DNA from 2 places in the Paucilactobacillus salsurae genome. Region 2 is predicted to be linked to the other one. Evidence: predicted binding sites of a transcription regulator. Region 2 holds the regulator's gene; the other holds the start of a gene.
What was found. Region 2 encodes Rex, which represses fermentation and respiration genes when NADH is low (regulators of the CRP and FNR family bind a similar motif). Its sites were predicted from a motif close to TTGTGAANTANTTCACAA; they were not measured.
Positions count from the first base shown of each region.

Region 1: the regulator Rex is predicted to act here: its motif matches at 2,948-2,965, upstream of tdcB (bifunctional threonine ammonia-lyase/L-serine ammonia-lyase TdcB).

Region 1 is NZ_BAAHWX010000002.1:165,093-181,790, forward strand. Features, by position in the region: gene ACYVQZ_RS02795 (ketopantoate reductase family protein) at 447-1,439, shown strand; gene ald (alanine dehydrogenase) at 1,750-2,859, shown strand; gene tdcB (bifunctional threonine ammonia-lyase/L-serine ammonia-lyase TdcB) at 3,045-4,082, shown strand; gene ACYVQZ_RS02810 (amino acid permease) at 4,320-5,630, shown strand; gene ACYVQZ_RS02815 (APC family permease) at 5,623-6,972, shown strand; gene ACYVQZ_RS02820 (glycine C-acetyltransferase) at 7,218-8,405, shown strand; gene ACYVQZ_RS02825 (L-threonine 3-dehydrogenase) at 8,427-9,374, shown strand; gene thrS (threonine--tRNA ligase) at 9,481-11,283, opposite strand; gene ACYVQZ_RS02835 (VOC family protein) at 11,633-12,010, opposite strand; gene ACYVQZ_RS02840 (ABC-F family ATP-binding cassette domain-containing protein) at 12,130-13,677, shown strand; gene ACYVQZ_RS02845 (HAD family hydrolase) at 13,702-14,337, opposite strand; gene ACYVQZ_RS02850 (proline-specific peptidase family protein) at 14,432-15,343, opposite strand; gene ACYVQZ_RS02855 (biotin--[acetyl-CoA-carboxylase] ligase) at 15,479-16,258, shown strand; gene ACYVQZ_RS02860 (Xaa-Pro dipeptidyl-peptidase) at 16,233-16,698, opposite strand, start outside.
Region 2 is NZ_BAAHWX010000006.1:38,730-55,427, reverse strand. Features, by position in the region: gene galE (UDP-glucose 4-epimerase GalE) at 1-356, shown strand, start outside; gene tsaB (tRNA (adenosine(37)-N6)-threonylcarbamoyltransferase complex dimerization subunit type 1 TsaB) at 472-1,197, shown strand; gene rimI (ribosomal protein S18-alanine N-acetyltransferase) at 1,181-1,762, shown strand; gene tsaD (tRNA (adenosine(37)-N6)-threonylcarbamoyltransferase complex transferase subunit TsaD) at 1,764-2,789, shown strand; gene ACYVQZ_RS06620 (ABC-F family ATP-binding cassette domain-containing protein) at 2,838-4,763, opposite strand; gene ACYVQZ_RS06615 (redox-sensing transcriptional repressor Rex) at 4,935-5,585, shown strand; gene groES (co-chaperone GroES) at 5,765-6,049, shown strand; gene groL (chaperonin GroEL) at 6,103-7,728, shown strand; gene ACYVQZ_RS06600 (APC family permease) at 7,940-9,778, shown strand; gene ACYVQZ_RS06595 (YigZ family protein) at 9,861-10,499, opposite strand; gene ACYVQZ_RS06590 (ATP-dependent helicase ComFA) at 10,564-11,883, shown strand; gene ACYVQZ_RS06585 (ComF family protein) at 11,946-12,566, shown strand; gene hpf (ribosome hibernation-promoting factor, HPF/YfiA family) at 12,703-13,257, shown strand; gene secA (preprotein translocase subunit SecA) at 13,474-15,837, shown strand; one part of gene prfB (peptide chain release factor 2) at 15,912-15,983, shown strand; one part of gene prfB (peptide chain release factor 2) at 15,985-16,698, shown strand, end outside.

The sequences.
Region 1 (16,698 bases), on a different contig from region 2:
GGAGTAGCACTTAGCGAAATTTTCAGAAAGCATCGTAGTTGAGAAGATGTATTTTCCTAAGTGTCAAAGATGATTCATAGCGTTAGTCTCATTTGAGAGACTAGGGGAAGATACCCCATACAATATCGAAGTATTGCAACCGTGCAGTACTTGCTAAGGTAGTATATGTGAGTATGCTACAAATTAGGGTGGTAACACGCAAAAAGCGTCCCAATTGGTCATTAAGACTAATTGGGACGCTTTTTCTTTCATCAAATTAAAATAAACATAGAACTAAACGACTCACAACACATAATTTTGTTACATAGAAAAGGAAGGATGATTGAAATGACATATGAAAATTTTAGAACTACGAACGTGAGCTGGCCGCATTTATCGTCCTTACGAAGCTTTTAAAGATGACAGTGTAGAAAAAATAATAATTGGTTTTTGAAAGGATGATATAAATGAAATACGGTGTAATTGGTGCAGGTGCAATGGGTGTTCGTTTCGGAGTTATGATTCAAGAAAATGCAGGTTGCGAAGTCGATTTTATTGATACTTGGGAACCTAATGTTGAAAAGATTCACGAACAAGGTGGCGTTTACGTTGCTCGTGATCACGAAAATAAACATATCGTACCGGTCAATGTTTATTACCCAGAAGATTACAAAGGTGATCCAGATGCTTGGATTATTTTTGTTAAGCAAATGCAATTAGAAGATGTCATGAAACGTTGCGCACCAATTTTTAAAGATCATCAAATCGCATTTTCAGCTATGAATGGAATGGGCCACTTTGATGTCATTAAAAAATACTTTCCAGAAGATAAAATTATCGGTGGAACTGCAATGATTGCGACCGTTTTCAACGGCCCTGGTGATGTTGATTTCATGGGTGCCACAGGAACTGAAGTCATGCATGTTTGCAATTATAATGAAGAAGTTAACAACTATACCAACGCGATTGAAACAGATTTTAAAAATGCCGGCTTAGGACCAGTAGTCACACAAAACTTCATGGGCACCATGATGTCAAAAGTTGTTTTCAACGCTGTTGTTAACACATTATGCACGATGTTCGAGATTCAAATGGGTCAATTTATTGAATATCCTGGTGTTCGTAAGATGGCCACCCAAATGTTCAATGAAGCCTACGACGCCTGTGAACGTGCTGGCATTAAGTTAGTTGAAACTAGACAAGAAGAAATTGATTCAGTTGAAACGGTTAGTCATGCCTATGCTTACCACTATCCATCAATGTATCAAGATTTCTCAAAGAATCGTCCAACTGAAGTTGACTACATTAATGGTTATATTGCAAAAATTGGTCGAGAACATGACTATGTCTGCAGAACCCACGAGTTTGTTGTGGATGAAGTTCACTTAGCTGAACAAATGAGACAATTTAAAGATCGGTTTAAAGTTGAAGAATCGAACAAAGTTGAGATAACTGAATAAAAAAATAAAAAAATTGATTTTTACCGATAAAATGGTAAAAATCAATTTTTTTCCTTAGCGGTTTGTGATTTTTTAAGCATTTCTGCAATTATAAGTTTAATACTCATTTCACGAACTTAAAAACGGTAAAGTTGCTATTCCTTGGGGCTCTAAGAAACTTTTAAATAATAAGTAATAAAAAAATTAATGAAAAAATGAGAAAAATCTCATAAAAAAGTTGATGCATTTTTTCACAAAATCGTTGACACATTTTTTGGAAAGCGCTATCATTATGTCGACGTCAAATAGTAATTCTAAAGGGAGTGTTGGAATGAAGATCGCAGTTATCAAAGAACAAAAAGAAGGAGAAGGTCGTGTAGCGGCTACTCCAGAAAATGTTCGCAAGATGGTAGAAGCTGGTAACGAAGTCTTAGTTGAAAAGAATGCCGGTGTAGGTGCCGGGTTCCCAGATGCTGAGTTTGAAGATGCCGGTGGTAAGATTGTCAGTCATGAAGAAGGCTGGAAAGCTGACTTAATCATTAAGGTTAAGGAACCAGATGCAGAAGAATACAAGTATTTCTCTGAAGGTAAAATTGTTTGGGGCTTTCAACATTTAGCTTCATCAAAACCAACTGTTGAAGCAATGATGAAGGCTGGAACTACCGCTATCGGTGGTGAAACAATTGTTAATGATGGAAAACTTGAATTGTTAGCTCCAATGAGTGCCATCGCAGGTCGACGTTCTGTGATTATGGGTGCTTACTACTTGGAAGCTCAACATCAAGGTGAAGGAATCTTACTTCCAGGAATCGATGTTCCAGGTATTACACCAGGAAACGTTGTTATCTTCGGTGGTGGTAATGCAGCTACCAATGCCGCAGAAATGGCACTTGGATTAGGATGCTCAGTTGTAATTATCGAATTAAACGATGATCGCATCAAGCAACTTGAATCTGAATTTGCAGGTCAAAAAGTTCGTGTTGTTAAATCAAACGAAGAAAACCTAGCAAAAGAAATCAAAGATGCTGATTTGTTTGTTTCAACAATTCTTATTCCTGGGAGCAAACCACCAAAGCTTGTTAAAGAATACATGGTTAAATCAATGAAGCCAGGTAGTGTAATTGTTGATATCGCCATCGACCAAGGTGGAACGGTTGAAACAATTGATCACCCAACAACCATTGATGATCCAGTATTTGTCAAAGATGGTGTTGTTCACTATGCTGTTCCTAACCAACCAGGTGCCGTTCCACGGACAGCTACGATGGCACTTGCAGCTGGAAACCTGAAGTACTTGTTGGAAATTGCTGACAAAGGCCTTGAAGGCGCAGTTAAAGCAGATCCAGCATTAGGAACAGGTGTTAACCTTTATAAAGGTACGATTACCAATGAAGGTTTAGGTAAATCATTAGACTTACCATATGAAGAATTAAACATTTAATTTTTAATTAGAATTTACTTTGCTCTGTTGAAAAATGATTGTAATAGATTTAGATGAAGATTTAAATCTATTATAATTTTCGAAAGTATTGTGAAAACTAATACATGAGAATGATTAGATATTACACGGTTTAGTGAACAAAAATACTTTACAAATTAAAGTATACACAAAGGAGTAACACTATTATGCCAATGAATAGTATTGTAGCCAAAACAGCCGATATTTGTGATATTAAAGATATTGAAGAAGCAAAAAGTATTATTAGTAAATATGCACGTCGTACACCATTGATTCAATCAATGTTCCTTTCAAGAAACGTTGCTAAAGGCGATGTTTATTTGAAGCTTGAAAACATGCAATTAACTGGATCATTCAAATTCCGTGGTGCCAACAACAAAATTAACCATTTAAGTGATGAAGAAAAGAAGCGTGGTGTTATCGCAGCCTCAGCGGGTAACCATGCTCAAGGTGTCGCCTTAACTTCAAAACTTTTAGGAATTAATGCTACGATTGTTATGCCAGATGAAGCACCTCAAATGAAACGTGATGCAACGCGTGGATATGGTGCGGAAGTTGACATTCACGGTGCAACATTTGATGATGCACATGCTTGGATGTTTGAACGTGCTGAAAAAGAAGGACTAACAGTTTGTGATCCATTTAATGACAAATATGTTATTGCTGGACAAGGTACCATTGGTCTTGAAATTTTAGATGATCTTTGGGATGTTGATACAGTTATCGTACCTGTTGGTGGTGGTGGAATGATTTCTGGTATTGCTACTGCAGTTAAGTCATTCAACCCATCAATTCACGTAATTGGTGTTCAATCAGAAAACGTTCATGGAATGGAAGCTTCAGTTGAAGCAGGTAAAATTACATTCCATCATGATGACTTTACATTAGCTGATGGAACTGATGTTTCAACTCCAGGTGATTTGACATTCCCTATTGTTCAAAACTTGGTTGACGAAATTGTCTTGGTAAATGAAGACGAGATCGCATTAGCAATGAAAGACCTTATGCAACGTACTAAGATTTGTGTTGAAGGTGCTGGTGCATTACCAACAGCTGCTATCGAATCAGGAAAAATTGATAAGAAATGGCTCGAAGGTAAGAAGACTGTTGCCCTTGTTTCAGGTGGTAACGTTGACTTACAACGTGTTTCAAAGATCATTGACCACTTCTTAGCTCCAGTTGGAACTGAAAAAGGTATTGGCTAAATTGAAATAACATGTTAAAATGTTAACTATTAAAATTTGGTGAGACTAATTATTTTGATTTAATTGAAAAAAATACAATTTAATAATCTGAATAATTAAGATCATTGCTAGCCCCTAACATGACATTGTTTGTGCGATGGGGCTTTTGTTAAAATTTAGTAGAATTGAGGTAATGTACTGATGAAGGATGGTCCCGACCCCGAACTCTCCAGATCTTTGAAGAGTAGACATATACAGATGATAGCAATTGGTGGTGCCATAGGAACTGGTTTGTTCCTAGGTTCTGGTACTGCAATTCACGAGTCCGGTCCTTCAATAATTCTAGCTTACGCTGTTGCTGGAGTATTTTGTTACTTTTTGATGCGCGCAATTGGAGATTTGTTACTTTCTGATACAAAACTTCATTCGTTTATTGATTTTGTAAAGAGATATCTAGGTGACGAGTTTGAGTTTGTTACTGGATGGACTTATTGGCTTTGCTGGATCAACATTGCAATGGCTGATTTGACTGCTTCTGGAATATATGTAAAGTATTGGTTCCCCCATTTCCCACAATGGGCCACACCGCTTATCATCATTGTTGTCTTACTGATTAGCAATATGGCAAGTGTTCGGCTCTTTGGTGAAATGGAATCGTGGTTTGCGTTTGTTAAGGTTGTAGCAATTATCGCGTTGATTGTGATTGGTGGCTACATGATTCTTGTAGGATATCAAAGTAACGCTGGCACAGCTAGCTTAAGTAATTTGGTATCACATGGTGGCTTTTTCCCGACAAAAATAAATGGATTTTTGACGTCATTCCAAATGGTATTATTTGCTTTTGCCGGAATCGAAATGGTTGGAATTACTGCGGGTGAAACACAAGACCCCGAAGAAAATCTTCCAAAAGCCATTCATTCGTTACCAGTTCGAATTGGGTTGTTTTATATTGGATCGATGATTGTCATCATGAGTATTTATCCTTGGGATTCACTGTCACCATCTCAAAGCCCTTTTGTTACAGTATTTAGTGATGTTGGAATTCCGGCTGCTGCTGGAATAGTTAATTTTGTTGTGTTGACCGCAGCAATGTCAGCATGTAATAGTGCGATTTTTAGTACCAGTCGTACTTTATATGCAATGGCAAAAGGTGGCAATGCACCAAAAGGATTCAAAAAAATTGGACGTAATTTAGTACCAAATGTCGCACTGAATTTCTCATCATTAGTTTTGTTAATTGTTGTGGCTCTGAATTATTTTATTCCAAACGGTGTTTTTAAGTTAATTTCCGGAATGGCGACTGTTAACTTTATCTTTATTTGGGTAGTTTTAATTATATGTCATATACTCTATCGCCGAACCGTAAAAAATGTGGATAAGTTAATTTTTCCGATGCCAGGGTATCCATTTACTGATATTTTAACGATTATATTTTTCGTATTCGTACTCATTGTTTTAATGTTTGACAGCAACATGCTAACTTCAATAGTTCTTGCAGTTATTTGGTATTTAGCTTTAATTTCAATTTACTATTTCAAAGTAAAAAAAGGGAGGCAAAACAATGAATGACCAAGAAAATCAATTAAAAAAGACCCTCGGCTTTTTCCCTGCCTTGGCGACAGTTATGGGAACCGTTATTGGTGCCGGTGTCTTCTTTAAAGCTTCAAACGTTGCACAAGTGACAGGATCAACCAGTTTAGCCATGATGGCCTGGTTTATTGGTGGGTTAATTAGTATCTGTGCTGGATTAACAGGGGCTGAATTAGCTGCTGCAATTCCAGAAACAGGTGGATTAACGAAATATTTACAACACACCTATGGTGGCTTCTGGGGATTCCTTGCAGGTTGGGCACAAGCTATTATTTATTTCCCTGCTAACGTAGCCGCTTTAGCAATTATTTTCGGAACACAAGTAGCCAATTTATTTGGATTAAGTACAGGAACGGTTGTTCCAATTGCCATTGTTTGTGCTACTACAGTAACCCTTATCAACTTCTTGGGTGCCAAAGCAGCCGGTTATTTGCAATCAATCACATTGGTTATCAAGTTGATTCCACTTGCTTTAATTGTGATTGTTGGATTAATGCATGGTGGCTCAAATGGTGTTGATTTCTCACTATTTCCAGTTAAACCAGGTCAACACATTGGTTTATGGACAGGTTTAGGACAAGGATTACTTGCAACAATGTTTGCCTATGATGGTTGGATTCATGTTGGTAATATTGCTGGTGAAATGAAGAATCCAAGTAAAGATTTACCAAAAGCAATCTCACTTGGTATTGGTTTGATCATGGTTGTTTATTTAATCGTTAACGCTGTGTTCTTAATGATTTTGCCATTAGCAGGTGCACACAACGCCGTTATTGGTAATTTAAATGTTGCTTCTGACGCATCAAAAGTTTTATTTGGTGGGCTAGGTGGTAAAATAGTTACGATTGGTATTTTGATTTCTGTTTATGGAACGATTAACGGGTATACCATGACTGGGATGAGAATTCCTCTTGCTATGGCTGAAGAGCATAAATTGCCATTTAGTAATTTATTTGGTGCATTAACTGCAAAGAGTAAAGTTCCTTGGTTCAGTGGAATTTTCCAATTAGTAATTGCAGCAATTATGATGTTAACAAACGCATTTGATGCTATTACTAACATGCTTGTATTCGTTATTTGGTTATTCTATTGCATGGCTTTTGCAGCTGTGATGATTTTGAGAAAGAAGGAACCTGAATTGGTTCGTCCTTATAAGGTTCCTGCATATCCAGTAATTCCGATTGTTGCTTTGTTGGGTGGATTATTCATTGTTATCAATACACTGTTCACACAATTTATGCTTGCTGGTATTGGAATTGTATTAACAGCAATTGGAATTCCATTCTATTTCTACCTCAAAAACAAATACAAATTTGATTAGAAATGATTAATTAATTTGATGATTTCAAGCTCAAATTCAGACTAGAAAGACAAATTCTTTCTAGTCTTTTTTTTGTGAAGAAAACGTTTTAAAAACGCTGTGTATCAATGATAACGGTAAGCATCGCGGCCATAACAATTTCACTAAGTAACTATAATTTCATTCATATTGCTTGTAAGCGGTTACATTTCCATGATATAGTTTTAGTTGAAAAGTTGTTGCAATGGTTTTAAGGAGGTCAAAAAATGGCAAGCTCATTAGATAAGTTTTTAGAAACTAATTTAACGGATTTACAATCCAAAGGGTTATTGAATACCATCGATACTTTGGAAAAACCCAATGGACCTGTTATCGAAGTAAACGGGAAAAACCTGATTAACCTAGCATCAAATAACTACCTAGGTTTTGCTGACAAGCAAGAGTTAATTGATGCAAGCATTGATGCAACGAAAGAGTGGGGGGTTGGTGCTGGTGCTGTCCGTCCCATTAATGGGACGCTGCAAATTCACGATCAACTTGAAAAAAAGATTGCTGAATTTAAGGGAACAGAAGCAGCATTAGCATATCAATCCGGTTTTAATGCTAACATGGGTGCCATCTCAGCAGTAATGGACAAGCATGACGCCATCTTGTCTGATGAATTAAATCATGCTTCCATCATCGATGGTTCTCGCCTATCTGGAGCAAAAATCATTCGAGTTAAACATAAAGATATGCAAGACTTAGAAGCAAAAGCAAAGGAGGCAACCGAAAGCGGACTATATAATAAAGTCATGTATATCACGGACGGTGTCTTCTCCATGGATGGTGATGTTCAAGATTTACCATCAGTAGTTGAAATTGCAGATAAGTATAATTTGATTACTTACGTTGATGACGCACATGGTTCTGGTGTGATGGGTGAAGGTAAAGGAACTGTTAAATCATTTGGACTTCAAGATAAAATTGATTTTCAAATGGGTACCTTATCCAAAGCCGTTGGTGTTGTGGGTGGTTACGTTGCAGGTAAACAAAAATTAATTGACTGGTTGAAAGCACGTAGTCGTCCGTTCCTATTTTCAACATCATTAACACCTGGTTCAGCGGCTGCAATCATTGAGGCCTTAACCGAAATTATGGAGAAGCCTGAGTACGTTGAACAACTTTGGGATAACGCACGTTACTTCAAAGAAAAATTAAGTGGTTTAGGCTTTGATATAGGAAAATCAGAAACACCAATTAGTCCAGTAATTATAGGTGACGAAGCTAAGACACAAGAATTTTCAAAGAAATTAATTGAAAAAGGTGTTTATGCTAAACCAATTGTTTATCCAACAGTACCATTAGGAACTGGACGAATTCGAAACATGCCAATCAGAACACATACAAAAGAAATGTTGGATCAAGCAATTAAAACGTATGAAGAAGTTGGCCACGAATTGAACTATTTATAAAATACAGGGGAGATGAACATTATGAAAAAAGTATTAATTACAGGATCATTAGGACAAATTGGATCAGAATTGGCAGAAAGACTACGCAAGGATCTGGGACAAGACAATGTGATTGCAACTGATATTCGCAAACCTGAAGGTAATCCAACTGTTGAAGGTGGCCATTTTGAAATCTTAGACGTCAATGATGGTGACAAGATGTTGGAAATTGCCAAAGAAAACAACGTTGATACGGTGATTCATCTTGCAGCACTCCTCTCTGCTGTGGCAGAACAAAAGCCACAACTTGCTTGGAATTTGAACATGACGGGACTATACAATGCCCTAGAAACTGCTAGAATTACTAATTCGATGTTCTTTGCACCTAGTTCAATTGGTGCATTTGGACCAAATACACCTAAGGATAATACACCACAAGACACGATTATGCGCCCTACGACAATGTACGGTGTAACAAAAGTTGCTGGAGAACTACTAGAAGACTATTACTACACGAAGTTCGGTGTTGATACGAGAAGTGTTCGATTCCCAGGGCTGATTTCATACAAGACACTTCCTGGTGGAGGGACGACTGACTATGCTGTCGATATTTATTACGAGGCATTGCGGAAGAAACATTACACTAGTTTTATTAAAGAAGGCACATATATGGACATGATGTATATGCCAGATGCTATCGACGCTGTGGTTAAATTGTTAAATGCCGATCCAAGTCGTTTAGTACACCGCAATTCGTTCAATATTACGGCAATGTCATTCGAACCAGAAGACATTAAGAAATCGATTCAAAAAGTAATGCCTGATTTCGATATGGATTACGATGTTGATCCAGCACGTCAAAAAATTGCAGACTCATGGCCAAACTCGATTGATGCCTCGGCCGCTAAGTCAGAGTGGGATTTCTCGCCTAGCTATGATTTAGATAAAATGACTGCCGATATGTTAGATAAATTGAAAGATCGCATTTAAAGAGTATTAAATTGTATTCAAATGAAAATGGGCCTGCTTATGCAAGCCCATTTTCATTTAGGAGTGAGTTTTATGTTATTTGAAATCGAAAGTACTTTTAAAACAGTTATTCTCGTGAGTAACTTGCAAGATCACTTAATATTGCTTCTAGAAAGTCTTGTTTTGATTCAGTGGCTTGTTGCTCTTCGCCATATTTGCGGACTGAAACTAGTTTATCAGCGACTTCGTTATCTCCAACAACTAAAGTGTAGGGTACTTTTTGTGTCTGAGCTTCACGAATTTTATAGCCCATTTTTTCGTTACGGTGATCAACGCTAACGCGGATACCTGCAGCGGATAATTCTTTGTTTAGTTGATCAGCGTATTGAGCATGCAATTCTTCTTTCACAGGGATAATTTTAACTTGAATAGGTGAAAGCCAAGTTGGAAAAGCACCTTTGTACATTTCTGTTAGATAGGCTGTAAATCGTTCCATTGTTGAAACAAGTCCACGGTGAATCATAATTGGACGATGTTGTTCACCATCTTCACCGACGTAATGAAGATCAAATTGCTTTGGCAGCATGAAATCCAATTGAATGGTTGAGAGTGTTTCATCGTTGCCTGCAGCAGTCTTTGTTTGAACATCCAATTTAGGACCGTAGAAGGCAGCTTCACCTTCTGCTTCATAATAATCTAAGCCCATATCATCCATGGCTTGTTTTAACATAGTTTGAGCACTGTTCCACATTTCATCATCATCAAAGTATTTATCTGTATTTTCCGGATCACGGTAGCTCAAGCGGAAACTATAATCATCAATATTAAAATCATGATAAACTTCAATCATTAATTTCAAGATACTCTTAAATTCATCCAAAATTTGGTCTGGAGCAACAAATGTGTGACCATCATTCAATGTCATTTCACGAACACGTTGTAATCCCGAGAGAGCGCCAGATTTTTCATATCGATGCATCATACCTAATTCGGCGATTCGTAACGGCAGTTCACGATAGGAACGAATATGATGGTTATAAATTTGAATGTGGCTTGGACAGTTCATTGGTCGCAATTCAAGTTGTTCGCCATCGCCCATGTCCATAGGTGGGAACATGTCCTCTCGATAATGTTGCCAATGCCCAGAAGTTTTATAAACATCTAAGTTCATTAATACGGGAGTGTAAACATGTTTATAGCCGTTAGCTACTTCTTTATCAATGATGTATCTTTCAATAACGCGACGGATGGTTGACCCTTTTGGCATCCAGTATGGCAGGCCAGCACCGACTTTAGGATCAACAAAGAATAAATCTAGATCGTTACCAATAACACGATGATCACGTTCACGAGCTTCTTTTCGTGCTTTTAAATCATTTTGTAGATCTTCAGCATTGAAGAATGCGGAACCATAAATACGTTGAAGCATTGGGTTGGACGACATTGATTTCCAATATGCGCCAGCAACAGATAAGAGTTTAAAGTTTTTAACATTTGCTAAGTCCGCCAAGACTTTGCCATCAGCAAGTGCCTTAAAATCACCAATTTGAAACATTGATACTTGATTGTTTTCGGCAGCATCTTGCAAAAGTTCTTGTTGAAACTTATCTTTTTGAGCTGCAGCCAATGCATCGCTCAGCGCAACAGAAATTGGTTTTAATTCAACGTTATTTTCAATAAAGTCATTAATTTTTGATTCAAGATCCTCCAACTCGTCAGCGGAAACTTGGCTTTCATCTTTATCAGAATCAACGTAAAAACCATTTTCGTCGGCAACGATTTCGCCCAAACGAATTCCTGCAAAACTTTTGTTCAATGCCGCTGCTAATAGTAATGCGACAGATAGTCGTAATGCATTTAAACCTTCTTGTGAACTTTCTTCAACACTTTTAATCGACCCATTTTTTTCTAAAATATTAATTTGTGACATAACATTCACTCCTTCTAATGAAAATAAAAAAGTCCCTAGCATTTCATCGAAATGCTAGGGACGTTAGTTTTATAATTTATAACGTGGTTCCACCCATGTTCACAAACGCTAATTATCTAGAATGGTTAGCGTTTGACTCTTATAGCCTATAACGGATGCAATCCGGTTTTCCTTATTTCGGAAAACTTACTCAAAAGTGGTATTAATGAAACAAACAATATTATTAGATTTCCAGTCTTGACCTAATATCCCTGACTTGCTGAATCATTAACTTGTCTTTTGATTAACATGATATTAACAAGGCAATTTCAAAAAGTCAACCACTTTTTCATTTTTTTTTAATTTTAATTTAATAAACAGAAATTTCAATTAAGTTTTTATCGGGATCGTAAACATAAACAGATTTCATTTTTCCATGGGCACCTGAGCGTTCAACAGGACCTTCAACGATAGTAACGTAACAACTCTCCAAATGATTGATAACATCTTCTAGCGGGTCTTTAACAATGATGCAAAAATCTGCTGCTCCAATTGTGGGATTTTGAGCGATTGGTAAATGAGGATTTTCTTTTACTTGAAATTTAATCGCTTGTTTGCCACATAATACCGTCTGACGACCGTCTGCAGTTTCAATAATTGGCATATCAAAAACTTCGTGATAAAAGCGCAAACTGCGTGCAATATCACTAACCGTTAGCGTAATATGATCAATATCTCTAATTTTCATAGTATCCGTCCTTTTTTTCAAATCAGCGATAATTATAGCATACAAATTGACTCTTTATTTCAAGGTATGATACGGTATTACCATTGCAGTTTTGTTCGTGAAAAGGAAGAAGTATTAAAATGAGTTTATTAGATGTAAGCGGCTTAACGATGAGTTTTGCCGATAAAAAATTATATGAAGACGCCAGTTTTCAGTTGAACCAACATGAACATATGGGTATTGTTGGGCAAAATGGCGCTGGGAAAAGTACCTTGATCAAAATTTTGACCGGTACTATTTTACCCGTGGAAGGATCCATTAAATGGCAAAATAACATTCGGATTGGCTATTTGGATCAATACGCAGATATTCCTGAACACATGACCTTGATTGATTTTTTGCATACTGCCTATGCTGATTTGTATAAGATTAATGATTTGATGAATCAATGTTACGACGACTACGCAACTTCAATGGACGACCAATTACTGGAAAAAGCTGGCCGTTATCAAGAACAATTAGAGTCTCGTGGATTTTATGATGTTGAAACCGAAATTGATCGTGTTATTACCGGATTAGGCTTGGATTCAATTGGTCGTGATCATGAAGTTTCTGAAATGAGTGGTGGTCAACGATCAAAGATTATTCTAGCCAAGTTATTACTTGAAAATCCTGATGTCATCTTACTAGATGAACCAACTAACTATCTTGATACGAGTCATATTGAATGGCTAATTGGTTATTTAAATGAGTTTGATGGTGCAGCAATTGTTATTTCCCATGATTATGATTTTTTGGAGCGGGTTACGAATTCAATTTGTGATGTTTCATTTGGGAAAATTACCAAGTATCGCGGCAGTTTCAAAGCAGCCATGAAACAAAAAGAAGAACGCAAAGAAACACAAATGCGCGAATATGAAAAGCAACAAGTGGAAATTGAAAAAGCGCAACGCTTTATTGCTAAAAATAAGGCTGGCTCAAAAGCCACAATGGCTAAGTCGCGGGAAAAAATGTTAGCACGGATGACCAAAATTGATCCACCCGAAGATAATTTAAAAGCTAGCTTCAATTTTCCATATGAAGATACTGGTTCGCAAAATGCGTTAGCGGTTGATGAATTATCAGTTGGCTACAATCGACCATTGTTAAAGCCCGTCACTTTTAGCATGACAATGGGTGAAAAACTGATTTTTAAAGGATTTAATGGTGTCGGTAAATCAACACTGATTAAATCTATCCTCGGTAAAATTCCGGCCAAAAGTGGCCAGGCTAAGTTTTCACCATCAGCACGTGTTAATTATTTTGATCAGGATTTGGACTGGGATGATGATTCACTCACACCATTGCAAACGATTCAAAATTTGTTTCCGACGATGTTACCGAAAACAATTCGTACCAGACTAGCGCGTGCAGGTATTAATGCAGCCAATACAATGAAACCGATGAATCTATTATCAGGTGGCGAACAAACCAAAGTAAAACTGGCCATTTTGGAATTAACGCCATGTAACGTTTTGGTGATGGACGAACCAACGAACCATTTGGACGATGAAACAAAAGATGGCTTGAAACACGCTTTACAACAGTTCCCGGGCAACTTAATTCTTGTCAGCCATGAGGAGAGTTTTTATCAAGGTTGGGTTGATAAAATACTCAACGTTGAAAATTTAAGTATGAAGAAAAAATAAAAGTCGACCTGCCGGTCGACTTTTTTAATGCACTAAGTTTAGCAGTTCAGCGGGCCGAGTCAGTTGAAAATCAGCTTGCTTTAAGTTTTCAGGTTGAGCACTTCCCCAAATAGCAGCCCCAAATTTAATTTTGGCACCGTGAGCAGCTTGTAAATCATGGATTGTATCGCCAATGTACATCGTGTTTTCTGGTGCAAAAGCGCCTTTTTGGAGTGCTGTCAGAATTGGTTCAGGGTTTGGTTTATGGCTGGTGGTGTCGTCAGCCGTGATCACTGTATGAAAATAGTTAGCAATCGGTGGATATCTTTTTTTAAATTCTTGTTGATATTCAGCCAGTGATTTTGAAGTAACAATCGCTAAATTGACGTCTGGCATCTTGTTTAATTTACTAAGCGTCTCTTCAATACCAGCAAAAATGGTGACTTGATCAGCACGCGAATAAGCAATCTTAAACCATTCATCAATAATTGTCTGAAACTCATCAGACTTGACCCTAGCGCCTTCCAAAGCTTCCTTTGCAGGAATACCAAAGTATCCAGTTAACTCGCTATAAGAGCGATTATAGCCATGCTGAGCTAAAACTTCTTGCATGGCGGGGATGTACATTTTGATGGTATCAATGAGGGTGCCATCAATATCAAAAATAAAATTTTTCATCATCGGTAAACTTCTCTCTTACTTTTAAATTACTGTTATCATACCAAAAAAATAGTAAACAGTGTCATTAATGGTGACATGTTTACTATTTTTAAAACTATTCGTTAAAGTTACCTGATTCGACATCTCGTAAGAATTGGGCTAAATGGTCAAAATAAACCGGTGCATTATCAATCATATGATGATGACCACCATTTGGTGTAGTAACGAGACGAGCATGTGGAATTTCTTTTGCCATTCGTTTAGCGGTTGCAATTGGCATTGTTTCATGTTCACCAAACGTAATTAGAGTTGGCATCGTGATGTTATGAATTTGATCACGAACGTCCCATTCCTTCAGCTTCCCAGTGATCACAAACTCATTGTCACCTTGGAAGGCATTGTAAACAGGTGTTGCCATTGTACTAATCAGGTGTGAAATTGCAGGTGGCTGTTTGCGGTCAACATAGCCACGATTTAAAACATCGACGTATTCTTGGTATTTGTCATTGTCATAATCATTCTTTGCTTCGCATTCTTTCATGTAAGCAACGGCATCTGCCGGAAGGGCTTCTTCACGAACCTTGTTAATATTAACGACATATTCATCAATATTATCGACCATTGAGGAGATAATGGCCCCTTTAAGATGTTCGCCATACTTCAAAGCATACATCTGAACTAATGCGCCGCCCCAGCTTTGGCCAATTAAATAAAAATGGTCAAGTCCAAGTTTTTGACGAACTTCTTCAACTTCATCTAAGAAGTAATCGTAGGTGAGATATTTCTTAGCAATTTCAGGGTCAGAATAGTCTGGTTGATCTGAATAAAATGAGCCTAATTGGTCATACATATGAACTGTGACGTCAAGACCTTGTTTTTTTAATTCTTGGGCAAAATTTTCCCAGTATTCATGATTACCACCAGGGCCACCGTGTAGGCAAATCAAGTGAATATCGCCAGTGCCTTGGGTGTTCGTCCACAAATGATAACCGTTATCGAGGGTTAAAATGGTTGTTCCTTGTTTCATTTGATCACCTTTTTCTGATAAATTGGGTCTATTTTACCACAGATACTCTTGAAACACGCTTGATAACTATATTCAAATTTAATTTTTTTTGTTAATCTTAGTTAAATTAGATTAAAACAGGTTGAGGAATAAAAAGTGACAAAGTTAAATGCAAAGATAATTCAAAAATTAGTTGGCACAACTGTACAAATTCAAGTTTTTGAAAAGATTGATTCGACAAGTGCCTACTTAAAACGGATTGCACCAAACAATCACAATAAAAAAATAGCCGTTGTTGCCAGTGAACAAACACATGGTTATGGTCGCCAACAGCGACCATTTATTTCACCAAAGCAAACTGGCCTTTATTTGAGTTTGATGATTCCACAACTAGAATTAGCTTCTGTAGGCCAATTAACCACAGCAGTGGCTGTTGTCACTGCCCGTATTTTAGATCAGATTGCACCGCAACCAATTGCGATCAAGTGGGTGAATGACTTAATTTTAAATGATCGTAAAGTGGCAGGGATTTTAACCGAGGCAGTTGCTGATGCTAGCGGCATTGAAACCATTGTGATTGGTATCGGCATTAATTTAACACCTACCGAAATTCCCAGTGTGCTGGACCACAAAATGGGATTCATCACTGATCAATTGGCTATGGATCCAAATTATTTGGTCGCACAACTGATTCAAGCAATTTATGAAATGATCGCCGATTTACCTAATCCACAATATTTAGATGAATATCGGCGCAGAAATATAGTGTTAAATAAACAAATCACATTAAAAATTGGAAAACAAGAAATTAGTGGGCTGGCAATTGACATCGATGCAGCTGGCCAATTGATCGTCCAAACTGACCAAGAAATTCGTTCGGTAGGGATGGGTGAAATTACTAAATTAAATCTTAATTCTGGTTCGTACCGGGGTTGATTGACTGGAAAGTTGGCAGGGTTAAGTGACACTTTTCTAGATTAATCTGATAAGAAATATCTTCATTACCACGGAGGCTCATTGCAAAATCCGTTGAAAAAATCAGTAATCCTAACTGGTGGTGTTCATTGAAAGTGTGAAAGATTGGCTGTAAATCAAAAGTTACGTCAACAAATTCATTCTTTTCTAAATGATCAATGTGGTCGCTGCCATGACGATTTTGAAGGTTAATGTGGCCATACGAAATTACTTTGTAGTCTGTGAACACTTGCGCCATTGTAAATTCTCGAAGATCGTCTTTGCGCCAATGATATCCTAGCGCAATGCCATTTTTTTCTAGCAATGTTGGTGATTGATTCAAACGTTTGTCTCGACCAAAGTCAACAAGTTGAGCACTTACCATTCCGTGATCAGTGGAAGAAGCAATTGACAGAGTTAGC
Region 2 (16,698 bases):
CTCCAGATGGCACAAATGTGCGCGATTATGTTCACGTAATGGATTTAGCGGATGCTCACATTTTGGCACTTAAATATTTGAATGCCGGCAATGACAGTCAAGCCTTTAATTTGGGCTCATCAACTGGTTTTTCCAACAAACAAATGTTAGAAGCGGCGCGCGAAGTAACGAAACAACCAATTCCAGCTAAATTAGCTCCCCGTCGCCCTGGTGATCCAGATTCACTTGTTGCTGCGAGTGATAAGGCACGAACAATTTTGGGATGGCAGCCACAATTTGACGACGTTCATGATATTATTGAAACAGCTTGGAAATGGCATTCAACTCATCCTAATGGGTATGATGATCGTAAGTAATGATTAAATTATGCAAAAGAGCAGGGATTCTTGCTCTTTTAGTTTGCAAAAAAACCTAAATAGGTTAGTATTCGTTGTAGCAGGAATTATGTAAGAAGTTTCGAAGGGAAAATAAATGAAGATTTTAGCGCTGGATACATCTAATAAACCACTGAGTGTTGCTTTGTTGGAAGACACAAAACTGGTGGCACAAACCACCCTGAAAGTTGCCAAAAACCATAGCAGCTATTTGATGCCAGTGGTGGAAAATTTATTAGCAGTTGCTGATTGGCAACCAGAAGACCTCCAAAGAATTGTTGTGGCTGATGGGCCGGGGTCATATACGGGCATTCGGATTGCTGTGACAACTGCGAAAACGTTAGCAGCCACACTGAACATTGAATTAGTGGGTATTTCCAGCTTAGAGTTAGTTGCTCAAAATATTCTGACGGTCAGTCCAGAAAAAAATGCGATTGCTTTTTTTGATGCCCGTCGTCAAAATGCATTTGTGGGTGGTTATCAAATTAACCAGGGTAGCACGGTTAACTATTTACCCGATCAACATATTAGTATTAGTCATTTAATTGAACAAATTAAACAATACGCACAGCCGGTCGTCGTAGTAGGAACTATCACGGATGAGTTCAAAACATTAGCGGCAAGTGAGCCGTTGATTCAAATTGGCAGTCCGTCAGCTGCAGTGCCGCAAGCAGGTATATTAGGAATGCTTGGCATAAGTCGCCAACCAATTACTGATGTCGATGCTTTTATTCCCAGATATTTAAGAGTTACAGAAGCCGAAGCAGTATGGCAAAAATCACATCCAGGAGAAATTAATCAGACTTATGTTCGTGAAGTTTAAAAAATGGCTAAAAGATGGTCGCCAGCGACGTCGCAAAGATGAAATTGCTGACGCGTTAGCAATCAAAAATGCCATCGTTGATATTAACGATGTGGATTATTTTATTGCGCGAGCACAGATAACTGATGTGCCTGAAATTCTACAAGTGGAGCAACAAATTTATGGCGCTACGCCATGGAACGAAAATGCGTTTGTCCAAGAAATTCGTCGCAAGCGAGACCGACTTTATTTAGTTGTCCGTAAAAATGATATGTTGATTGGCTTTGTTGGCTGTTCATTTGATCGTGTCCATAATGAGTCGCATATTACAAATATTGCAATTACACCGGCCTATCAAAATAAGGGAATTGGTCGTTATTTGTTGCAGTATTTGTTGAAGATTTCTGCTGCTGTTGATATGCATGTAATTAGCTTGGAAGTGCGAATCAGTAATGAAAACGCGCAAAGACTGTACCGCAAAATGGGCTTTTTAAAACGAAAAATAAAAAAGGGTTATTACTTAGGTGATCATGAGGATGCACTCGAAATGGTTCTCGATTTATCCTATTTAAAGGAGCAAGATTAAGTTGGCAAAACGAAATTTAATTTTAGCATTTGAAACGAGTTGTGATGAAACTAGTGTGGCCGTTATTGAAGATGGCCATCAAATATTATCAAACGTCATTGCAACTCAGATTGCTAGTCATCAACGTTTTGGTGGTGTGGTGCCAGAAGTGGCTAGTCGTCACCACATTGAACAAATTACGCACTGCTTAAATGAAGCGTTAGAGATTGCAGATGTGAGTTACGAAGATCTGAGCGCGGTTGCTGTAACCTATGGCCCCGGATTAGTGGGTGCGTTATTGATTGGGGTTAGTGCTGCCAAAACGGTTGCATTTGCGCATCATTTACCATTAATTCCAGTCAATCATATGGCTGGGCATATTTATGCAGCACGCTATGTGACAGATTTTGAGTACCCACAAATGGCATTATTGGTATCCGGTGGGCACACAGAGCTTGTGTATATTGAATCTGAATATGATTTTAAGATTTTGGGTGAAACGCGAGACGATGCAGCCGGTGAAGCCTATGATAAAATTGGACGAGTATTAGGTGTTAACTATCCAGCCGGTAAAACCATTGATGAATGGGCTCATGAGGGGCGAGATACCTTTAATTTTCCGCGAGCTATGGATAAAGAAGACAATTTTGATTTCAGCTTTAGTGGCTTGAAAAGTGCTTTTATTAACACGGTTCATAATGCACAACAAAGACAGACACCGTTAGATAAAAAAGATCTTGCAGCTAGCTTTCAACAAAGTGTTGTTGATGTGTTGGCGCATAAAACTCAGCGTGCATTAAACGATTATCCAGTTAAACAGCTCATTTTGGCTGGTGGGGTAGCAGCCAACCAAGGTCTGCGAGACCGACTTACTGAAGAGGTTGCCAAACATCATCCTAATACTGAATTGATTATGGCACCATTAAAATTATGTGGTGACAATGCAGCAATGATTGGCGCAGCTGGTTATGTGGCTGCTAAACAAGGCGATAGAGCAGATATGGCGTTAAACGCCGATCCTGGACTCTCATTTGCATCATTAGCATAAAAAAACACTGTTTGCGAAATTTATTATTCCGACAACAGTGCTTTTTTGTTATGAGAAATTTTCAAGTTCTTCTTCAAGCTGAGTCCAATCACTTTCACAGATTGCAATTTTTTCCGCGATTGCCGTCATTTGTGCTTGTGCATCAGCTGATTTTTGGGCGTCAGAATAAACTTCTGGCGTAGCCATCGTTAATTCTAATTGCGCCTTTTGGTTTTCTAAATCATCAAGTTGCGTTTCTAGCTCATCCACTTGACGTTGGAGCTTACGTTGTTTTTTTTGCGTTTCTTTTTGTTGTTGATAATCTTGATTTGTGGGGACGGTTTTGGTTGTAGCAGTGACGGATGTTACTGCCGATGTTGCCTGCTTTTCGAGTTGTTCGAGATAGATGTCATAATCGCCCTTATAGTGGGTCATTTCAGTTTTAGTTAACGCTAAAATGTCTGTGGCCACTTGATTAATAAAGTAACGATCATGAGAAATAAACAGAACAGTGCCTTCGAAATCATTGATGGCTTGTTCTAAAATTTCTCGACTATCAATGTCTAAGTGGTTTGTTGGTTCATCCAAAATAAGAAAATTAGCTTCTTCGAATGTTAACTTGGTGAGTAACAAACGGGCTTTTTCACCACCGCTTAGGGCGTGGACAGGTTTAAACACATCTTCACCAATAAATAGAAAACTACCGAGCAAAGAACGTATTTCTTTTTCGTCAACTGTGAGATGATCATCCCAAATTTCGTCGAGTACCGTTTTATTTGGGTGTAATAGCTGTTGCTCTTGGTCGTAATAGCCAATTGTAACGTTAGTGCCTAATTTCATATCACCTTGAATAAAATCGATTTGATGTAAGATTGATTTTAGCAACGTAGATTTACCGACACCATTGGCACCAATAATGGCATAGCGGCGAGGTTTTCGCACTTCAAAAGTAATCGGGCCGGCAATTTTTTCTTGGTCATAGCCAATCACGGCGTGGTTGACTTGCAAGACAATTTCACCGCTGGAATGTTGGGCGTGAAATGAAAAATGCATAGATTGGCGATCATCTGTGACAGGTCGTTCCAAGCGCTCCATCTTTTCGAGTTGTTTTCGTCGCGCTTGAGCTCGTTTAGTTGTCGAAGCCCGCACAATGTTTTTATTAACAAAGTCTTCCAACTCATTAATTTTTGCCTGTTGTTGATCGTAATGTTTCTGTGCCACAATTAAATTATGAGCTTTTTGGTCAACAAAAGCCGAGTAATTACCAGTGTAGTGAGTGAGTTCATGATGATCTAAATCATAGACCTGTGTAATCACATGATCTAAAAAGTAGCGATCATGTGAAACGAGCAATAACGCACCTGAGTAACTTTTTAAGTAATCTTCTAACCAAGACAAAGTCGCCATGTCAAGGTGATTAGTAGGTTCATCTAAGATTAGAATGTCTGGACGTTGAAGTAATAGTTTTGCCAATGCGAGTTGTGTTTTTTGGCCCCCGGATAAAGAATTAATCGGTGTTTCGTAGTCAACGTTTTCAAAATGAAAGCCATGTAAGACACCCCGAATATTTGTTTCAATCTGAAAGCCCCCAGCCATATCGAAGTCATGTTGTAGCTGATCATATAAGGTTAACGTTTTTTCATAGTCCGGAGTTGCAGGATCTAGAGTGGTAATTTTTTGCTCAAGCTTGTGAATTTGTTGTTCCTGTGCATGTAGATCACTAAACACATTATCCATTTCAGCCCAAATATTATTTTGGCTATCTAAGCCTTGATCTTGCGCTAGGTAACCTAATGTTGCTCCTTTTTTGAGACTGACGGTGCCATCATCAGGGGTCGTTAGTTGCGCAATTATTTTTAATAAGGTGGTTTTTCCAGCTCCATTGCGGCCCACAAGACCGATACGGTCACTGGTTTGCACTTGCAGATTGATATTGTGAAATAAAACATCCGCACCAAATTGCCGTTTCACGTTATTTGTTTGTAACAGTAACATTTAATTTAACCTCATTTGTTTAATAACTTGATTGTATCATAAGTCTTGATCAAGCTTCGACTCACAAAAAATAAATAAATTATTTGCAAAAAGTTTCACAAATTGAGAAGTTATGCTAGAATATTAAGTAACGTGAATTTCACAATCAAGTCATTTAAGGAGGGAAGTATCATGGTGAACCGAAAGATTCCTCGGGCAACAGCCAAGCGACTTCCAATTTACTATCGCTATTTAAATATTTTATTGGATGCAAATAAACGCCGTGTTTCTTCAACAGAGCTCTCTGAAGCAGTGCAGGTTGACTCTGCCACAATCAGACGCGATTTTTCGTATTTTGGCGAACTCGGAAAGCGCGGATATGGGTACGATGTTGAAGATTTATTGAACTTTTTCAAAGAAATTTTGAATCAAGATAAATTGACTAATGTTGCTTTAATTGGTGTTGGTAATTTGGGACACGCGTTATTAAACTTTAATTTCCACCAAAATAGCAACGTACGTATCAGCGCAGCTTTTGATGTGAATGAAAATATTATCAATACTGTTCAAAGTGGTGTACCCGTTTATGCGATGGATGAAATGAGTGAACAACTCCAAGAACAACAAATTGATGTTGTCATTTTAACTGTACCAGAAAGCACAGCTCAAGGAGTGACCGATAAATTAGCTCAAATTGGTGTCCATGGTATTTTGAACTTTACACCATTACGTTTGTCTGTTCCAAAAACGTTGCGTGTTCAAAACGTTGATCTAACAAATGAATTACAAACATTAATCTATTTTATTGATCATTATACAAACAATAATGAACCAGAAGAATAGTTTCTAAACAGAGTCGTACCAGGTGGTAAGGCTTTTTTATTTTGTCATGATTTATGATTTGAAAAATGTGTTCGTAATTCTTGCAATTGAGTCAGAAAATGTTATAGTAGATTTTGTGATTAGCACTTGAGTATGTCGAGTGCTAAAAATAATATTTTTAAATTGATGGAGGGATAAACGTGTTAAAACCATTAGGAGATCGCGTTGTTCTACAAGCTGAACAAGAAGAAGAAAAAACAGTTGGTGGCATTGTATTGGCATCAAATGCCCAAGAAAAGCCAACTACTGGAAAGGTCATTGCCGTTGGTGCCGGAAAGACACTTGATAACGGTGATAAGCTTGCTCCTTCAGTTAAAGAAGGCGACCGTGTATTGTTTGATAAATATGCAGGTAACGAAGTTGAATATGAAGGCGAAAAATATCTAGTTGTTCATGAAAAAGATATTGTCGCAATCGTTGACTAGGGAATAATCGATTTTAAATAATCAAACAATTTTTTATGAGGTGAATTGAAATTATGGCAAAGGAATTAAAATTTTCTGAAGACGCCCGCACAAAAATGCTTAAAGGTGTCGACAAACTAGCAAATACAGTTAAAACAACAATTGGACCAAAGGGTCGTAACGTTGTGTTGGAACAATCGTATGGCTCACCAACCATTACAAATGATGGTGTGACAATTGCCAAGGCAATTGATTTGGAAGATCACTTTGAAAACATGGGTGCTAAGTTGGTTTCAGAAGTTGCTTCAAAAACTAACGATATTGCCGGTGATGGAACAACGACTGCTACTGTATTGACGCAAGCAATTGTCAATGAAGGTATGAAGAACGTGACTGCTGGTGCTAACCCAGTTGGTATTCGTCGCGGAATTGAATTAGCTACTAAAGCTGCAGTTGATGAATTACACAAGATGTCTCACGAAGTTAAGACTAAGGATGACATTGCCCAGATTGCTTCAATTTCAGCTGCTAACCCAGAAGTCGGTAATTTAATTGCTGATGCAATGGAAAAAGTTGGTAACGACGGTGTCATCACCATTGAAGAATCTCGTGGTGTTGATACAACCTTGGACGTTGTTGAAGGAATGCAATTTGATCGTGGCTATATGTCACAATACATGGTCACTGACAACGATAAGATGGAAGCCGATCTCGACAATCCATATATCTTAATCACAGACAAGAAGATCAGCAACATTCAAGACATTTTACCATTGTTACAATCAGTTGTTGAACAAAGCCGTTCACTATTAATCATTGCTGATGATATTACTGGCGAAGCTTTACCAACCCTTGTTTTGAACAAGATGCGTGGAACCTTCAATGTTGTTGCTGTTAAGGCCCCTGGTTTCGGTGACCGTCGTAAGGCACAACTTGAAGATATCGCTATTTTAACTGGTGGTACAGTGATTACTGACGATCTTGGTTTGAACTTGAAAGATGCAACGATTGATCAATTAGGTCAAGCTAATAAAGTCACGGTTACTAAAGAAAACACAACCGTTGTTGAAGGCGCTGGCGCCAAAGAACAAATTCAAGAACGTGTTGACCTATTGAAGGGTCAAATTGCTGAAACAACTTCAGACTTTGACAAAGAAAAACTTCAAGAACGCTTGGCTAAATTAGCTGGTGGTGTTGCTGTTGTCCGTGTTGGTGCCGCAACAGAAACTGAATTGAAAGAAAAGAAATATCGTATTGAAGATGCTTTGAATGCAACCCGTGCTGCCGTTGAAGAAGGATTTGTTTCTGGTGGTGGTACAGCCCTTGTTAATGCCATTGATGCCGTTGCTGCTGTGAAAGCAGATGGCGACGAAGCTACTGGTGTTAAGATTGTGCAACGTGCATTGGAAGAACCAGTTCGTCAAATTGCTGAAAATGCTGGTCTTGAAGGCTCAGTGATTGTTGAACACTTAAAGGGTGAAAAGCCTGGCGTCGGTTACAATGCTGCAACAAATGAATTTGAAGATATGGTTGCTGCTGGAATTGTTGATCCAACCAAAGTTACCCGTTCAGCATTACAAAATGCTGCTTCAGTTTCTGCCTTGTTGTTAACGACTGAAGCTGTTGTTGCTGACAAGCCTGAAGATAATCCAGCACCAGCACCTGCTGCTCCAGCAGGTGGTATGGGCGGTATGATGTAAGCTCAGTAAATTAAATAATAAAAGATTGCGACGTTAATGCCGCAATCTTTTTTTGTTTTAAAAGACAAGGCGAAGTCTGATTAGTTGTGTTAGAGTAATAGATGTCTATAATAAGAATTCCAAGAATTTCCGGAATTTTGGTAGTATTGTGAAATTTCGTGTAGTACAATTGCTTTTGTTCAATTTTTATTGACAATGAGGAGAGATTATCATGTGGCGTTATTTGAAGCGCTTATTAATTGGTAAACCATTAAAAACACTCGATGAAGGCAATCAACATTTAACTAAGTTTAAAGCGTTGGCGTTGCTATCTTCAGATGCCCTATCATCAGTAGCATATGGTACCGAACAAATTACAACGGTTTTACTGACATTATCTGCCGCGGCACTGTGGTATTCATTACCCATTGTTGGCATTGTTTTAATTTTACTGCTAGCGATTACGCTATCATATCGTCAAATTATTCATGCCTATCCTAGTGGTGGTGGAGCATATGTTGTTGCCAGCACTAACTGGGGCCAAGAAGGTGGCTTAGTTGCCGGTGGATCGTTATTGGTTGACTACATGTTAACGGTGGCCGTATCAACGACTGCCGGGACTGAAGCAATTACTTCCGCAATTCCAGCACTGTATCCATATTCAGTTGGAATTGCGGTCATCATTGTCTTTTTAATTATGGCAATGAATTTACGTGGTATGAGCGAAAGTGCTAATTTATTAACGATCCCAGTGTATTTCTTCGTTGTCATGCTCACAATTATGATTATCTGGGGTATTTTTAATATCTCGACTGGTCACATTGAGTACCATGCGACTTCTGCAATTGGGAGTTATGTACCAGGCATGTCTGCGGTACTTTTTATTCGGGCCTTTTCTGCGGGTTCATCTTCACTAACTGGTGTGGAAGCGATTAGTAACGCCGTGCCAAACTTTAATAAACCGCGTTCACGTAACGCCGCGAATACATTAGCAATTATGTGTTTGATTTTGGCATTCTTCTTAACAGGTGTTACGTTCCTGAGTTACTATCTGGGTACTATTCCATCAACGCATGCCACTGTTTTGTCACAAATTGGGGCATCAGTTTTTGGAGGACATGGTATTGGTTATTACTTACTCCAACTTTCAACAGCTATGATTTTAGCGGTTGCTGCGAATACTGGATTCTCAGCTTTTCCAATCTTAGCTTTTAACTTAGCAAAGGATAAGTTCATGCCACATGCATTTATGGACCGTGGTGACCGTCTTGGTTATTCTAACGGCATTATCATGCTAGCCATTGGTGCGGTTGTCTTAATTTTCATTTTCCATGGTCAAACCAATGCTTTGATTCCGCTCTATGCTGTTGGTGTGTTTGTGCCATTTACTTTGTCACAATCAGGGATGATCATTCACTGGTTTAGAGTTCGTGAAGGTTTTTGGTTAGGTAAATCACTGATCAACTTAGTGGGTACATTGATCTCATTTAGTTTAGTGATTTTCTTGTTCTGGCAACATTTTGATAAGGTATGGCCATATTTAATTATTATGCCGCTGTTACTGATGTTGTTCCATAAAATTCGTGAGCATTATAAGAAAGTTGCCAAACAATTACGCGTGGCTGGTAAAACACAAGTCCAAATCAAAGACTTTGATGGCGCTACAGTGATTGTGTTGGTCAGCAATGTGACGAGAGTGACCGCAGGAGCGATTAACTACGCCCGTTCAATTGGGGACTACGTGATTGCAATGCACGTTTCTTTTGATGAGAATCCGGGCAAGGAACATAAGACTGCTAATGAATTCAAAGCAGAGTTTCCTGATGTGCGATTCGTCGATATTCACTCATCATATCGTTCAATTGCAACACCAACCTTACGATTTGTGGATGTGATTGCTAAACGAGCAGCCGCTAGAAATTATTCAACGACTGTACTAGTGCCGCAATTTGTACCGCGTCATCCATGGCAACGTGCATTGCATAACCAAACTAGTCTACGATTGAGAACGGTGCTAAATTCACGTGAGAATATTATCGTTTCAACCTATAATTATCATTTAAAAGAATAGTGTGCAAAAAACACTGATTATTTTCTGGGAATTAACGTAAAAAAGGCATTATCACAAATTTTGTGATAATGCCTTTTTTGGGCTAACCGAGAAAAGGAATTTCATGATATCGAGGTTCACCAAGCGCAAAGGACACTTGATTGTGCAGCAAATCAACAATTTTCTGCTTCATGGCGTCAACATTTTTCTCATCAATAAAGATGGTAACAGTAACGTCCACACCATATTGTTCATCAACAATTTCTAAGTGTTGTTGCTGTAAAAAATAGGTCAATGTATCGTGATTTTGATAGGCAAATTCGATGGCTAAACTAGCTTGAAGGACCTTTTGAACTAATCCAGCCTCATGAATAGCTTGTGTGGTTGCATTGCTATACGCACGAATTAATCCTCCTGCACCTAACTTAATACCGCCAAAATAACGCGTCACAATTGCCAAAACGTTATGCACTTCTGTCAGTTGTAGCGATTCAAGAATCGGAACACCAGCTGTGCCACTTGGTTCGCCATCATCGCTCTGTCGTTGAATATGGTCCTGATCGCCTAGAACGTATGCAAAACAATTATGGTTGGCTTTGCGATGTTCTTTTTTGGTCACCGAAATGAAGTCTTTGGCCATTTCTTCATTTTCAATGCGAAATACGGAACAAATAAATCGTGATTTTTTAATAATTAATTCAGATTGATGATCATGTGCAATTGTTAAAGATGGTTTAGTCATTTGAATAAATCCTTTTTGAAGAAAATTGTTATTTTGTCGTATTTAAGTTTTGGAGGGTGATTTTATTAAAGTTGAAAATATGTACGGCAGAAGATTACTCACTACTGAAGTTAACGATAACGAAATTTTACCAAATTTACAACGCTTGCCAACCATGACGGTCAAAAAAGATTATGTGATTTGTCATCGTTGTAACTCCAAACTACCTAAACAAAGAGTTGCGCTACCAGCAGTACATTACTATTGTGATCAATGTCTTAATTTAGGTCGAGTCAGCACCTTAGAGCAGTTTTGGTATTTACCGGAGCCAAATCAATTTTCTGAAATAAAAAATTCGCTCACGTGGCAAGGACAATTATCCATGTTGCAAGAACGATGCTCGACAGAAATTTGTCAGGCGTTAGCAAAGCATGAACGCCATTTGCTGTGGGCAGTGACAGGTGCTGGGAAAACCGAAATGCTCTTTCAAGCAATTAGCCAAGCTTTGCAACGGGGTGAACGTGTCGCCATTGCTTCACCACGAGTGGATGTTTGTTTAGAACTTTACCCAAGACTGCAAGCTGCTTTTCAGCATCATGAAATTTGCTTATTACATGGTCGCCAAAAGCAGCCATATTTTTACGCACAGCTAACCATCTGTACGACGCATCAATTACTGCGCTTTTTTCACGCCTTTGATAACTTAATTATTGACGAGGTGGATGCATTTCCGTTTGCCGCAAATCAGCAACTTTTATTTGCGGCTGATCAAGCTGTCAAAAAAACAGGTGGCTGCTTATATTTAACAGCTACACCTAGTAAAGAATTATTAGCACAGACCAGAACAAAGAAATTAGCAATCACCTATTTGCCGTTAAGATATCATGGCCACTTATTACCAACGATTCAGCTCAAAATGGCGGTCAAATGGCGCACACAATTAAAACAGCAACGGTTACCACAATCACTTGTTTTAGCAATCAAAAATCGAATCAACAAAAAGAGACGATTCCTACTGTTTGTTCCTCACGTTGCAGATTTACCACATATTGCTGCAGCTCTTAAAAAAATAGTTTCTGATACCATCTTTATGACCGTTCATGCAGCCGATCCGCAGCGATTAGAGAAGGTACAAACTATGCGTGATCAAAAAATTCAATTTTTGGTAACGACGTCGATTTTGGAACGAGGGGTTACGTTTCCAGAAATCGATGTATTGGTGCTGGGCGCTGATGATTCCGTTTTTTCAAGTGCGGCGTTAGTTCAAATTGCAGGGCGTGCCGGAAGATCAGCAAAGCGACCGACGGGGGATGTTTTGTTTTGGGTGAGCTGCTATACCCGCAACGTACGTGCAGCGTGTCAGCAAATTAAATTTGTCAATCGAAAAGGCAAGGCACTGCAATGAATCAGTGTGTGTTGTGTCAAAAGGTAATTAACTTTAAATTATCTTTAAAGCAAGTACTGTGGTTGGGCCCAATTGAAGAACCGTTGGTTTGCCAAACGTGTTGGCAAACATTTAAAAAAATCGGGCCATCAATCTGTCCTGGTTGCGGGAACAGTCAAAATGATACTAGTATTTGTTTAGATTGTCAGAAATGGCAAAAACGCTATGGGTATCTAGTAAATAATAGGGCACTCTTTGAATACAATGATGCATTTAGCGACTACATGCAAAAATATAAATTTCAAGGTGATTATCAGTTAAGAGTTGTTTTTCAGGATATATTTAACCAGTTTGTGACTAGCATAGGAGCAGATATTATTATTCCTATTCCAATAACTCACCATACCATGGACACACGAGGCTTTAACCAAGTTATAGGTTTTTTAAAGACTAATTTTTATGATGAAACGGTATTAAAACATAAGTCTGAAAGTAAAGAAACTCAGTCATTAAAAACAAGACGAGAGAGGTTAAACATGATACAACCTTTTGAAATAGTATCCGGCAATTGTGACAAGCTAACTAATCAACATGTGTTATTAGTTGATGATGTCTACACAACAGGACGAACTTTGTATCATGCGGCACAGTTAGTCAAACGATACCAGCCACAATCGGTGACTAGCGTGACATTGGCGCGTTGATTATTTTTTTATAAAAACGTTACCATTTCAATTGTGTAACGGTCTGGACTCATCTATAATATAAGTAAGGATATGAGAAGAGTGGTCCTTCTGATATCAGAACAAGTATTGCTTGTACTGAAGGGAGAGATTTTCTATGCTTAAGTTTAATATTCGTGGTGAAAATGTTGAGGTTACACCAGCAATTCGGGAATATGTGACAAAACGAATTAGTAAATTAGAAAAATATTTCGACAATAACGTGGAAGCAACTGCCCATGTGAATTTGAAAGTTTATTCCAATAAGACTTTCAAGGTGGAAGTCACGATTCCATTACCATACTTAACATTAAGAGCTGAAGAAACATCACAAGATATGTATGGGAGTGCTGACTTGGTAACTGATAAACTCGAACGTCAAATTCGTAAATACAAGACTAAAGTCAACCGAAAATCTCGTGAAAAAGGATACAAAAATCTGGAGTTTGTTCCAAGTGAAACGCCAAAAGATGAAGAAGATAGCATTGATTTAAACATTGTGCGGACAAAGCAAGTTTCTTTGAAACCAATGGATAATGAGGAAGCAATTTTACAAATGGACATGTTAGGACATGACTTCTTTGTTTTTGAAGACGCTGAAACAAACGGTACAAGTATTGTTTACCGGAGAAATGACGGTCGCTATGGACTGATTGAGGCCAATGGTGATTAAGTAGTAACAGTAATTTAATCTAAATAAAAGCTGCGGTAAACTGTTGGTTTATCGCAGCTTTTATGTGATTTGTTGTTTAAGAAAATAGTTAATTGGGTGAATCTTAGTTCAATTGTTTTAATTATATGTAAATAATGATAGAATATAGCGTGATACTCTAATCAAAATTAAATTTTAAAAAATTAATCAGTATTTGGATACAGAAGGGGTTTATGAATGGCTAATGTACTAAAAAAAATGGTCGAAAGTGATAAAGGCGAACTGAGACGAATCAGCAAATTAGCTGATAAAGTTGAAGACCACGCGCAAGAATATGCGGATCTCACAGACGAACAATTAAAAGCAAAAACAGATGAATTTCGCCAACGTTATCAACAAGGCGAAACATTAGATCAATTATTACCAGAAGCATTTGCGGTAGCTCGTGAAGGAGCAAAGCGTGTCTTAGGATTGTATCCATTCCATGTACAAATTATGGGTGGAATTATTCTGCATGAAGGAAACATTGCAGAAATGAAAACTGGTGAAGGTAAGACATTAACTGCCACGATGCCGGTTTATTTAAATGCCATTAGTGGCCTGGGTGTCCACGTGGTCACAGTTAACGAATATTTGTCGGCTCGTGATGCAACAGAAATGGGTGAATTATATAACTGGTTAGGCTGTAGCGTTGGTATCAATGGTTCAGAAAAATCACCTGATGAAAAGCGGGCAGCTTACGCATCTGATATTACTTATTCCACAAACGGTGAAATTGGATTTGATTACTTACGTGATAACATGGCTGTCTATAAAGAAGATCAAGTTCAACGTGACTTGAACTTTGCGATTGTCGATGAAGTGGATTCAATTTTAATTGATGAAGCGAGAACACCACTGATTATTTCTGGTCCTGGAACGGGAACAAGTAAGCTGTATCAGCGAGCAGATCGATTTGTCAAAACGTTGACTGAAGAAGACGACTACACCATTGACTTGGAATCAAAGACTGTGGCGTTAACTGATCAGGGAATTAAAAAAGCTGAAAAGTATTTTAATCTAGATAATCTATATGACACAGACAACACTGCGTTAACTCACCATTTGGACCAAGCTTTACGTGCTAACTACATCATGTTACTTGATAAAGATTACGTGGTTTCAGACGGTGAAGTTTTGATTGTTGATTCATTTACTGGACGGACAATGCCTGGTCGTCGTTTCTCAGACGGTTTGCATCAAGCGATTGAAGCCAAAGAACATGTTGAAATTCAAGAAGAAAACAAGACAATGGCCAATATCACTTATCAAAACTTGTTCAGAATGTATAACAAGCTTTCCGGTATGACTGGTACTGCTAAAACAGAACAAGAAGAATTCCGCGAAATTTACAATATGGAAACTTTAAGTGTGCCAACTAACCGCCCAGTTGCGCGATTAGATGAACCAGACTTATTATATCCAACGCTCAAAAGCAAGTTTGCGGCAGTTACCAAACGGATTAAGAGCCTTTACGAAAAGGGTCAACCTGTATTGGTTGGTACTGTGGCAGTTGAAACATCTGAATACCTATCAGACCTTTTAGACCAAGAAAATATTCCACATGTGGTTTTAAATGCGAAAAACCACGCACGTGAAGCTGAAATTGTTAAAAATGCTGGTCAACAAGGTGCCATCACGATTGCCACCAACATGGCTGGTCGTGGAACGGATATCAAACTTGGACCGGGCGTGGTCGAACGCGGTGGTCTAGCCGTTATTGGAACTGAACGACATGAATCACGACGGATTGATAACCAACTTCGTGGCCGTTCTGGTCGTCAAGGAGATCCTGGTTTGTCACAATTTTATTTATCACTGGAAGATGACTTAATGCGCCGTTTCGGTGGTGATCGCATTAAAGCATTTTTGGATCGGATGAAAGTTGATGACGAAGATGCCGTTATCAAGAGTCGATTACTATCTCGTCAGGTTGAATCAGCTCAAAAACGTGTTGAAGGTAATAACTACGACTCCCGTAAAAATGTGTTGCAGTATGATGATGTGATGCGTGAACAACGTGAGATCATCTATAAAGAACGACAACAAATTATTACGGAAACTGATTCTTTGAAGTGGGTCCTCATGCCTATTATTGAACGCACGATCAAACGCAGCGTCGATAACCATACAATGGGTAATGAATCTGAATGGGAATTAGAAGACATCATTGAGTTTGCAACAGGTGTCTTGGTCAAGCCAGAAACCATCACAGAAAATGATTTGAAGGGCTTAAGCCGTGAAGAAATCATTAATAAACTCACTGGGCTTGCTAAAGATGTCTACGCAGAAAAAGAAAAACAATTATTTGATCCAGCTCAAATGTTGGAATTTGAAAAAGTTGTGCTATTGCGTGTAGTTGATGCGCATTGGACTGATCACATTGATACAATGGATCAATTCCGTCAGTCTGTGGGACTTCGTGGGTATGGTCAATTAAATCCCCTTGTTGAATATCAAACTGCTGGATACCATATGTTTGAAGAAATGGTTGCAGATATTGAATATGAATCAACTAGATTATTTATGAAGTCTGAAATCAGACAAAACGTTACTCGTTAATTTAAAGAGAAAGCCTTGGACATCCTTGTTCCTCGCTTTCTTTTTTATTGAAAAGCACCATTGGAGGAAATATTGTGGAATTAACAGATGCAAAAAAAAGTATAGAAGAAATGCAACAAGAAATTGCGAACTTCGGGAGGTCTCTTTGACCTCGATGCGTTGAATGAACGCATTGCAGAAAATGAAGCACGTATGGCTGAACCGGACTTTTGGAACGATCAAAATAGTGCACAGCCAGTGATTGAAGCGACCAATTTATTAAAAAACAAACGCGATAATTTTCTGACGTTACAAGATGGATTGGATAATTTAATTGTGACTTTGGAACTACTACAAGATGAGTCCGATGCACAAATGCTGGCCCAATTTGAAATAGACTTAAAAACGCTACAAACGCAGTTAGAACATTATAGATTGGATCAATTACTAGATGAACCTTATGATGCAAACGGAGCCATTTTGGAAATTCATCCTGGTGCTGGTGGCACAGAATCTCAAGACTGGGGTGCAATGTTACTCAGAATGTATACGCGTTGGGCGCAGCAACATGAGTTTACTGTTGAAACGGCAGATTATGAAGTTGGCGAAGAAGCGGGCATTAAAAGTGTGACTTTGATGATTAATGGGCATAATGCGTATGGTTATTTACGTTCTGAACGTGGTGTGCATCGGCTAGTTCGTCTTTCTCCGTTTGATGCAGCTGGACGGCGACATACTTCGTTTGCTTCGGTCAATGTTATGCCCCAATTAGATGACACGACAGAGGTTGATATTAATCCTGACGATTTGCGAATCGATGTGTTTCGTTCCAGCGGTGCTGGTGGTCAACACATTAATAAGACCTCATCAGCGGTCCGAATC